2 linked regions of the Nodosilinea sp. E11 genome follow. The protein of the gene in region 1 interacts with the protein of each later gene in a pairwise test. Links are inferred from orthologs where the notes say so. Each region holds a gene or a part of one and is shown on either strand. Other genes may lie near its edges.

Region 1 (4,700 bases):
GAGAGAACTATGGCCTTGCAGATGGCGCAGCATTTCGGCATAGCCCAGGGTTTGCAACAGCGGCAGATCAGAACCGTACTTGCCCACCAGACGCGTGACCTCTTCGACGAAGCCAGCCTCGAGCATGGCCTGGGTACGCCTGGCAATGCGTTTTTCTAAGGCTAGCGGATCGCAGTCGAGGGCCAGGTACAGCAGCGGATAAGCCGGTGGAGCTTCGCCCTGGAGCGTAGAGATGGACTGACCAGTGACGTAATACACCTCTAGGGCGCGCCCAGTACGCACAGGGTCGTTGGGGTGAATGCGATCGGCAGCGGCGGGGTCGAGACTTTTGAGCAGGGCATAGCAGTGGGGTTGGCCCAAAGCCTCAAACTGCCGCCGCAGAGCGGGCTGAGGAGCCACCGGGGGAATTCGCAGTCCTTTCACCACCGCATCTATATAGAGACCGGTGCCGCCCACTAGTAGCGGCAGAGTGCCCGCTTGGTGAAACTGCTGGATCAACGTCTGGGCCTGGCGCTGATACTGGGCCAGGGTGAGGGTTTCGGTGGGATCGCAAATGTCGATTAAATAGTGGGGAATCTGCTGGCGATCGCAGGCCAGAGGTTTAGCAGTGCCAATGTCAAACTCTCGATAGACTTGTCGGGAGTCGGCGCTAAGAATGACAGCCTCGCTATCTGAGGCCAGGGACAGGCGCTGGGCTAGGGCGATCGCCAGAGCAGACTTGCCCGTAGCTGTAGCCCCGCCAATTATCACCAAGAACGGTACAATTGAACTAGTGATACTGTCGGCTTGGGGTAGTGATTCTAGTTGAGAAAATTTTGGTAGATGCATCCCTAGCTCATTCTTCGCCTGAAGCTGCCTTAGGAACCGCCGTGGCCGCTTTGTGCTATAATTTTCTAGCGTTTTAGCCTGTCGCGCAGTCAGGCGGCTTAGGGCTCATTTTTGGAGCGTATAACATGACAACCGACTACGGTGCTGATCAGATTCAGGTTCTAGAGGGGCTTGAACCTGTACGGAAACGCCCAGGTATGTACATTGGCAGCACGGGGCCACGGGGGCTTCATCACCTAGTGTACGAGGTCGTCGATAACTCCGTAGACGAAGCGCTGGCAGGGCACTGCGATCGCATCGATATTTCCCTCAATGCCGACGGCTCGGTCAGTGTAACCGATAATGGGCGCGGCATCCCCACCGATATTCACCCTCGCACCGGCAAGTCGGCGCTCGAAACGGTGATGACCGTGCTGCACGCCGGGGGCAAATTTGGCGGCGGCGGCTACAAAGTGTCTGGCGGTCTCCACGGCGTCGGCATTTCTGTCGTCAACGCCCTGTCGGAGTGGGTTGAGGTCACGGTGTGGCGCGAGGGCAAGGCCCACAAACAACGCTTTGAGCGGGGCGTGCCCATCGGCGATCTCCAGGTTGAAAAAATTACCGAAAAGCGCCAGGGCACCTCGGTAACCTTTTTGCCCGACACCGAAATCTTCCACAACGGCACTGAGTTTGACTACGACACCCTGTGCGGGCGGCTGCGAGAGCTAGCCTACCTGAACGCGGGCATTCAGGTGATTTTCACCGACTACCGCCTCGATGTGATCAAGTCAGACACCCCCAAGGTGTCCACCTACCACTACGCGGGCGGCATCATTGAGTACGTCAAGTACATCAACAACGACAAGCAGCCGATCCACGACGAAATCATTCACATCTCCTCCGAGCGCGATGGAGTGCAGGTAGAGGCAGCGCTCCAGTGGTGTATAGACGCCTATTCTGACAACCTGCTGGGTTTTGCCAACAACATTCGCACCATTGACGGCGGCACCCACCTAGAGGGGCTCAAGGCGGTGCTCACCCGCACCCTCAATAACTTCAGCCGCAAGCGCAACAAACGCAAAGACGCCGACTCTAACCTGGCCGGTGAAAACATCCGCGAGGGGCTGACGGCGATTATTTCGGTCAAGGTGCCCGACCCTGAGTTTGAGGGCCAGACCAAGACCAAGCTGGGCAACACCGAAGTGCGCGGCATTGTCGACTCGCTGGTGGGCGAGGCACTGACCGAGTACCTCGACTTTCACCCCGGCGTGGCCGATGCCATTCTAGAGAAAGCGATCCAAGCCTTTAACGCCGCTGAGGCGGCCCGCCGAGCGCGGGAACTGGTGCGCCGCAAGTCGGTGCTAGAGTCGTCTACCCTACCGGGCAAACTGGCCGATTGCAGCAGCCGCGACCCCAGCGAGTCTGAGATCTTTATCGTAGAAGGTGACTCAGCCGGCGGCAGCGCCAAGCAGGGGCGCGATCGCAGGTTCCAGGCCATTCTCCCCCTGCGGGGCAAGATTCTCAACATTGAGAAAACCGAAGACTCGAAGATCTACAAAAACACCGAGATCCAGGCGCTGATCACCGCCCTGGGCATGGGCATTCGCGGCGAAGAGTTTGACTCGTCACAACTGCGCTACCACCGCATTTGCCTAATGACCGACGCCGACGTGGATGGAGCCCACATTCGCACCCTGCTGCTGACCTTCTTTTACCGCTACCAGCGCGACCTGGTCGATCAGGGCTATATCTACATTGCCTGCCCGCCCCTCTATAAGGTGGAGCGGGGTCGCAACCACTGGTACTGCTACAACGAGCGCGAGCTGCAAAACCTGATCACCAACGAGTTTCCGGCCAACGCCAACTACACGGTGCAGCGGTTTAAGGGTCTGGGCGAAATGATGCCTCAGCAGCTGTGGGAAACCACCATGGACCCCACCACCCGCACCATGAAGCGGGTGGAGATTGAAGACGCTGCCGAGGCCGATCGCATCTTTACGATCTTGATGGGCGATCGCGTTGCCCCCCGCCGCGAGTTCATTGAGACCTACGGCCCCCGTATGAAGCTGGAAGATCTCGATATTTAGCGGAACGGCCAAAAGCCAGCAAAAACCCGGTTTCTTTTGCACGCACAGGCTGCTGGCCTAGGGCAGAAAAGAAACCGGGTTTTTTGGTATCGCCGAAACAGACTCTACTTCAGCATCTCCAGGTTGCGGACTGCGCCCTGGTCAGCGCTGGTAGCCAGTAGGGCATAGGCCTTGAGTGCTGCCGTCACTCGTCGCTGGCGGGGCTCGGCGGGCTTCCAGGCGGCGTCGCCTTTCGCCTCCATGGCGGCACGGCGCTGGGCCAGTTCCTGGTCAGAGATATCGACGTTGATCGTGCGGTTGGGAATGTCGATCACGATGCGATCGCCCTCTTCCACCAGGGCAATGTTGCCCCCCGCCGCCGCCTCAGGCGAGGCGTGGCCAATGGAGAGGCCCGAGGTGCCGCCCGAGAACCGCCCGTCGGTGAGCAGAGCGCAGGACTTACCCAGCCCCTTCGACTTCAGGTAGCTGGTGGGGTAGAGCATTTCCTGCATCCCCGGCCCGCCCTTTGGCCCCTCGTAGCGGATAATTACCACGTCTCCCGCCTGTATCCGGTCGTTGAGGATGGCGGTGACGGCGGCATCCTGGCTTTCAAAGATGCGGGCAGGCCCTTCAAACACCCGCAGAGTCGAGGTCGGCACGCTGGTGGTATAGCGCAACTGCTCCGCCTCGAACATACTGACGTCGATACCTGCGGTCTTGACAACGCAGCCATTGACGGCCAGATTGCCGTAGAGCACGGCCAGGCCACCGTCGTGGGAATAGGCATGCTCCACACTGCGAATGCAGCCCGACTGCCGATCGAGATCGAGCGTAGGCCAGCGCGTGTCTTGGCTGAAGGCCACCTGGGTGGGAATGCCCGCTGGGCCAGCCCTAAAGAAGGTGTGAACGGCTTCGTCAGCCGTACGGGTCACGTCCCAGCGTTCCAGGGCTTCCTTCAGGGTAGGGCTGTGAACCGTGGGTATGTCGCTGTGCAGCAGCCCGGCTCGGTCGAGCTCACCCAGAATGGCGTACACACCCCCAGCTCTATGCACATCCTCGACGTGGTAGTCGGGGGTGTTGGGGGCCACTTTGCACAGCTGGGGCACCTGCTGCGACAGGCGATCGATATCGGCCATGGTGAAGTCAACCTCGGCTTCGCGGGCGGCCGCCAGCAGGTGCAGAATGGTGTTGGTAGAACCACCCATGGCGATATCCAGCATCATGGCATTCTCAAAGGCTTTGAAGCTGGCGGTGGAGCGGGGCAGCACTGACTCGTCGCCCTGCTCGTAGTAGCGGCGGGTGATGTCAACGATGGTGCGGGCGGCGGTGAGAAACAGATCTTTGCGATCGAAGTGGGTGGCCAGGGTGGTGCCGTTGCCCGGCAGCGACAGGCCGATCGCCTCGGTGAGGCAATTCATCGAGTTGGCGGTGAACATGCCCGAGCAAGAGCCGCAGGTGGGGCAGGCGGAACGCTCATACTCTTCAACCAGTTCGTCGCTCATGGTGTCGCTGGCGGCGGCCACCATGGCATCCACTAGGTCGAGCTTGTGGTCGGCCAGTTTGGTCTTGCCCGCCTCCATCGGCCCACCCGAGACAAACACCGCCGGAATATTTAGCCGCAGGGCGGCCATCAACATGCCGGGGGTGATCTTGTCGCAGTTGGAGATGCACACCAGGGCGTCGGCGCAGTGGGCGTTGGCCATATACTCCACCGAGTCGGCAATGATCTCGCGGGAGGGCAGGCTGTAGAGCATGCCGTCGTGGCCCATAGCGATGCCGTCGTCGACGGCGATGGTGTTGAACTCCTTGGCGACACCGCCTGCCGCC
Region 2 (4,975 bases), 450 kb from region 1 along the record:
CCGCCTCCAAACCCTCGACCTGCAACGCTTTATCACCCAGCGCAAACGTACCGAAGGCACCGCTTCCCCGGCTATTTACCTGGTCGAAAATCGCCACCAGGCGTTAGAGTCTGCCTTGGCGCTGATTCAACCACAGGTCGTAGTTTAGGGCACTGCCATACTGCACGTAAACGGGGCACCGCTACACCCCCAACCGCGCGGCGATCGTGGCGAGCACTGACTGGCTCAGCGCGTCGTAGTCGTAGCCGCCTTCGAGGCCAAAGAGAATGTTAGGCGTGACACTCAAGCACTGGCGGGTGAAGGTGCCATAGTCTTGAGGATTGAGGTTAACGCTGGCCAGGGGGTCGGCGGCGGTGGCATCGTACCCGGCGCTGACAATGAGTAGATCGGGCCTGAATGCCTTGAGAAAGGGAATCACCTTTTGCTCAAACTGGGCGTCATAATCGGCGCTGGCGCTGCCGGGGGGCATGGGCAGGTTCAGCACGTTGCCGTGAAAGCCGGTCTCGCTGCTGTGGCCGGTGCCGGGATAGGCGGGCAGCTGGTGGAGGGAGCAGTAGGCGATCGCCGCATTCTGCTCTACCAGGGCCTGGGTGCCGTTACCGTGGTGCACATCCCAGTCGAGAATGGCGACGCGGTTGATGGTGGATTTTTCTAGGGCGTAGTGGGCGGCGATCGCCGCATTCGAGAATAGACAAAAGCCCATGCCGCGATCGCGCACTGCGTGATGCCCCGGTGGCCGCGCCAGCACAAAGGCCGAGTGCCCAGTTTCGAGCACGTAATCCACACCGTCGAGCCAGGCGCTCACCGCCAGCCGCGCTACAGCGTAGCTGGCCTCAGACACCACCGTATCGCCATCAATCTGACCACCGCCAGTATGGGCAATTTCCCGCAGGGCCGTGACATAGCGAGGGTTGTGGATCTGAGCAATCAGGCTGTCTACTTCCCCTCGCTGAGTCACCGGAGTAGGCTCTCGCCAGTCCAGATGATCGGCCCAGGGCGTCTGCTCTAGGGCAGCCACAATAGCCTTTAATCGACCTGCGTTTTCGGGATGAAAACTACCCGTGTCGTGAGTCAAAAAAACAGGTGAATAGATAACGGCAAAATTAGCCAGGGTGAAAGCATGGTGCACGGTGAATTTAGGGGTGGTGAACGGCAGCAAATTGGCGATCGGTCTATGGTGGCAAAACCTCCCCCTGCCAAGGATCTTGCGGCTCTGGCTCCACCATAACTCTCAATAATTTGAACCGGGGAATTTGTGCTAAAATATAACTCACATGAGTCCGCAAAAAACATACTAATCAAGCGCTATTCAGCACCGCTCGGTGCGAGGGTCTGACTAGCGCTTTGTTGTTCGCAAAATCGGAGTTTTTTAGCCTATGGCTACCCCAGAAGAGCGCATCGTTCCTACCGATCTGCGCAACGAAATGTCACGCTCTTACCTGGAATACGCCATGAGCGTGATCGTGGGTCGAGCGCTGCCAGACGCCAGGGACGGGCTCAAGCCAGTGCACCGCCGCATTCTCTATGCCATGCACGAGCTGGGGTTAGCCGCCGATCGCCCCTTCCGTAAATGCGCCCGTGTGGTCGGGGAAGTGCTGGGTAAGTATCACCCCCACGGCGATACGGCGGTGTACGACGCCCTGGTGCGCATGGCCCAAGACTTCTCCATGCGCGTGCCGCTGATCAACGGCCACGGCAACTTTGGCTCTATCGACAACGATCCCCCGGCGGCGATGCGATACACCGAGTGTCGTCTGCAATCGCTGACCAGTGACTCACTGCTCCAAGACATCGAGTCGGAAACCGTCGATTTTGCCGACAACTTCGATGGCTCTCAGCAAGAACCCGTGGTGATGCCCTCGCGGCTGCCCCAGCTGCTGCTCAACGGCTCTTCGGGCATTGCCGTGGGTATGGCCACCAACATTCCGCCCCACAACCCCGGTGAGCTGATCGACGGCGTGATCGCGCTGATCAACAACCCCGAGATCTCCACCGCTGAGCTAATGGAGATCATTCCCGGCCCCGACTTTCCCACGGGTGGGCAGATCTTGGGCCGCAGCGGCATTCGCGATGCCTATATGACTGGGCGCGGCTCGGTTACCATGCGCGGCGTCGCCACCATGGAAACCATTGAGCACCGGGGACGGCCCGATCGCGAAGCCATTATCATCACCGAGCTGCCCTACCAGACCAACAAGGCGGGCATGATCGAGCGGATCGCCGAGATGGTGAACGAGCGCCGCTTAGAGGGCATTTCTGACATTCGCGATGAGAGCGATCGCGACGGTATGCGCATCGTTATCGAACTCAAGCGCGACGCCTACCCCCGCGTCGTGCTCAACAACCTCTACAAGCAGACGCCCCTACAAAACAACTTCGGCGTCAACATGCTGGCCTTGGTGAACGGCGAACCCCAGCTGCTCGGCCTCAAGCGCATGCTGGAGGTCTTCCTGGAATTCCGCGAAGAGACGATCATTCGCCGTACCCGCTACGAACTGCGCCGAGCCGAAGAAAAAGACCACATTCTCCAGGGCTACCTGATTGCCCTGACCAACCTAGATGCCATCATTGCGCTAATTCGTGGGGCCGCCGACACCCCCGCCGCCAAGCAAGAGCTGATGGACACCTACAGTCTCTCGGACTTGCAGGCCGACGCCATTCTGCAAATGCAGCTCCGTCGCCTCACCGCCCTAGAGGCCGACAAAATTCAGCAGGAACACGAAGATCTAGTCGCCAAAATCACTGACCTGCAAGATATTTTGGCCCGCCGCGAGCGCATTCTTGAAATCATTACCACCGAGCTGGGCGAGCTCAAGGCCAAGCACGATAGCCCCCGCCGCACCGTGATCGAGGTAGATGACGGGGAACTCACCGACATCTCGCTGATTGCCAACGAGCAGGTGGTCATTCTCGTCACCGACCAGGGCTATATCAAGCGCATGCCGGTGGCCACCTTTGAGGCTCAGAGCCGTGCCACCCGAGGCAAGGCTGGGGCCAAAATGAAGGAAGACGACGCGGTGCAGCACTTCATCACCTGCTACACCCACGACTATCTGCTGTTCTTTAGCGATCGCGGCGTCACCTACGCCCTGCGGGCCTACCAAATTGCCGAAGGTTCTCGCGCCGCTCGGGGTATGCCGATTGTGCAAATGCTGCCCATACCCAAAGAAGAGGCGATTACCTCGGTGCTAGCGGTGCGCGAGTTCACCGACGAAGACTACCTGGTGATGCTCACCCAGGGTGGCTTTGTGAAGAAAACAGCGCTGTCGGCCTTCAGCAACATTCGCACCAACGGACTGATTGCCATCTCCCTCGAAGAGGGCGATTACCTCAAGTGGGTGCGCCTGGCCCGCAATACCGACAGCATTTTGATCGGCTCGCGGCGGGGCATGACGATTCACTTTAAAGCCAGTGACGAGCAACTGCGACCCCTGGGGCGGCCCACCCGGGGCGTGCGGGCGATGTCGCTGCGCGATGGCGACGAGCTGATCAGCATGGATATTTTGCCCAGCCAGGTGGTCGAAGCGGTGGTGCAGGCGGCTGAAAATGACGAGGATGACGAAAGCGTTGCGGGCGGCAACGAGGGCGGCCCCTGGGTGCTGGTAATCACCGCCTCGGGTCTGGGCAAGCGGGTGCCGGTGGCCAAGTTCCGGCTGCAAAATCGGGCGGGTATGGGCCTGATGGCGATCAAGTTCCGCAAGCGCGACGATACGTTAGCCTCACTGCTGGTGGTTGGCGAAGGCGATGAGCTGATGCTGGTCACCAACCGAGGCATCATCATTCGCCAGCGGGTGAACGATATCTCGATTCAGTCGCGACCTGCGACGGGGGTGCGTTTGCAGCGGCTGGATGGGGAAGATGCGATCGCTGCGGTGGCTGTCGTGCCCCCGGCTCTACAGGTAGAAGGGCTTGACGATGCCGTTGAGGCAATCGAGGCGATTGAGGAGGCTGCCGAAGATAGAACCGTTGTCGACGTGATCGCCGTAGAAGGGGCGACCGAGGAGGAATAGCCCGCTGGGTCGTCCAGGGGTGTAGTGAGGAAATAGCTCACTCAGGCTGACGGTCGCCTTAGCCTAGGGGCACAGGCGACCGTTGCTGTAAGCGTTCTGGCATTGCGGCAGGCCCAGCCAGAGAACTGCCTACGGCATCGCTGGGCTGGGGTTGAAAACTGGCCCAACGATTGAGGTACTGAGTCAAGTGGCGATCGCCCTGGGCAATCCTTTCTACTAGCAGGGTCTGCACCCTGGCGGTTTCGGCCTGGTGCTGCTCTTCGCTAAAGAATCCGGCAAACCTGGCCGCTCGCAACCACACCAGGTAGGTGCTCAAGGCATCGTACTGGCTCTGCGCCACGATCGATTCCAGATTCCCCTCTACCCACCAATCCACCACATCGTGAGGTTCTGGCCCTACCTGACCCGGAATGCCCATGGCTGCCGCCAGTTCGTGCAGGGAGGGGGTGGCAATGCCCCAGCCGCTGAGGGCACTTTTTAGGTCAATGTGGGCGTCGCTGTGGCGGCTAAAATAGTCGTTCCCCCACCCTTTGTCAGCCCGACGGCAAAAATCTGCCGCCGAAATACCTGCCACCAACCCCCGCTGAAGCAAGACCGGCAGGTCGGCAGTTTGCGAATTAAACCCCACCAGCTGCGGATGGTGCTGCCCTAGGTAGCCCAGGAACGTAGAAATCAGTTCCCCTTCGTCCATCAGCTGATCAAGCTGTCTCGGTAGCGTGGTCAGCCGCAGGTGGATATTGCCATCGGGTTGCTGCTCTCGAACCACTGCCGAGACCGCAACCACGCGGCACAGTGCCGTTTTGAGATGGGGACGAGGTTTGTCTGCCGTGGCCCCAGCCTTGGCCCACATCACGTCAAACACCTCAGCCTCCGATAGCGTGGCGGCCAGGCCGTACACTCGCCGTCCCGAGGCCGGGTCAGGCACCCACTCTAGATCAAAGGCGCATACTTGCCGACCAACAGAT

What was found.
Region 2: the proteins of gyrB (region 1) and gyrA interact in binary tests that used the Escherichia coli proteins (3 or more experiments, as listed by UniProt). The link is inferred for Nodosilinea sp. E11 from one-to-one orthologs.

Annotation. Positions count from the first base shown.
Region 1 is NZ_CP136520.1:1,438,835-1,443,534, forward strand. Bases 498-3,423 are described here. They hold gyrB (DNA topoisomerase (ATP-hydrolyzing) subunit B), read left to right. Parts: upstream 498-953; coding sequence 954-2,894; downstream 2,895-3,423. Other genes in these bases: miaA (tRNA (adenosine(37)-N6)-dimethylallyltransferase MiaA), read right to left, coding at 498-747; ilvD (dihydroxy-acid dehydratase), read right to left, coding at 2,999-3,423. In the rest of the region: more of miaA, read right to left, coding at 1-497; more of ilvD, read right to left, coding at 3,424-4,700. UniProt on the Escherichia coli protein: DNA gyrase negatively supercoils closed circular double-stranded DNA in an ATP-dependent manner to maintain chromosomes in an underwound state.
Region 2 is NZ_CP136520.1:1,890,612-1,895,586, forward strand. Bases 1,010-4,210 are described here. They hold gyrA (DNA gyrase subunit A), read left to right. Parts: upstream 1,010-1,376; coding sequence 1,377-4,010; downstream 4,011-4,210. Other genes in these bases: RRF56_RS10665 (histone deacetylase), read right to left, coding at 1,010-1,075; RRF56_RS10675 (hypothetical protein), read right to left, coding at 4,069-4,210. In the rest of the region: RRF56_RS10660 (SulP family inorganic anion transporter), read left to right, coding at 1-148; more of RRF56_RS10665, read right to left, coding at 182-1,009; more of RRF56_RS10675, read right to left, coding at 4,211-4,975. UniProt on the Escherichia coli protein: A type II topoisomerase that negatively supercoils closed circular double-stranded (ds) DNA in an ATP-dependent manner to maintain chromosomes in an underwound state.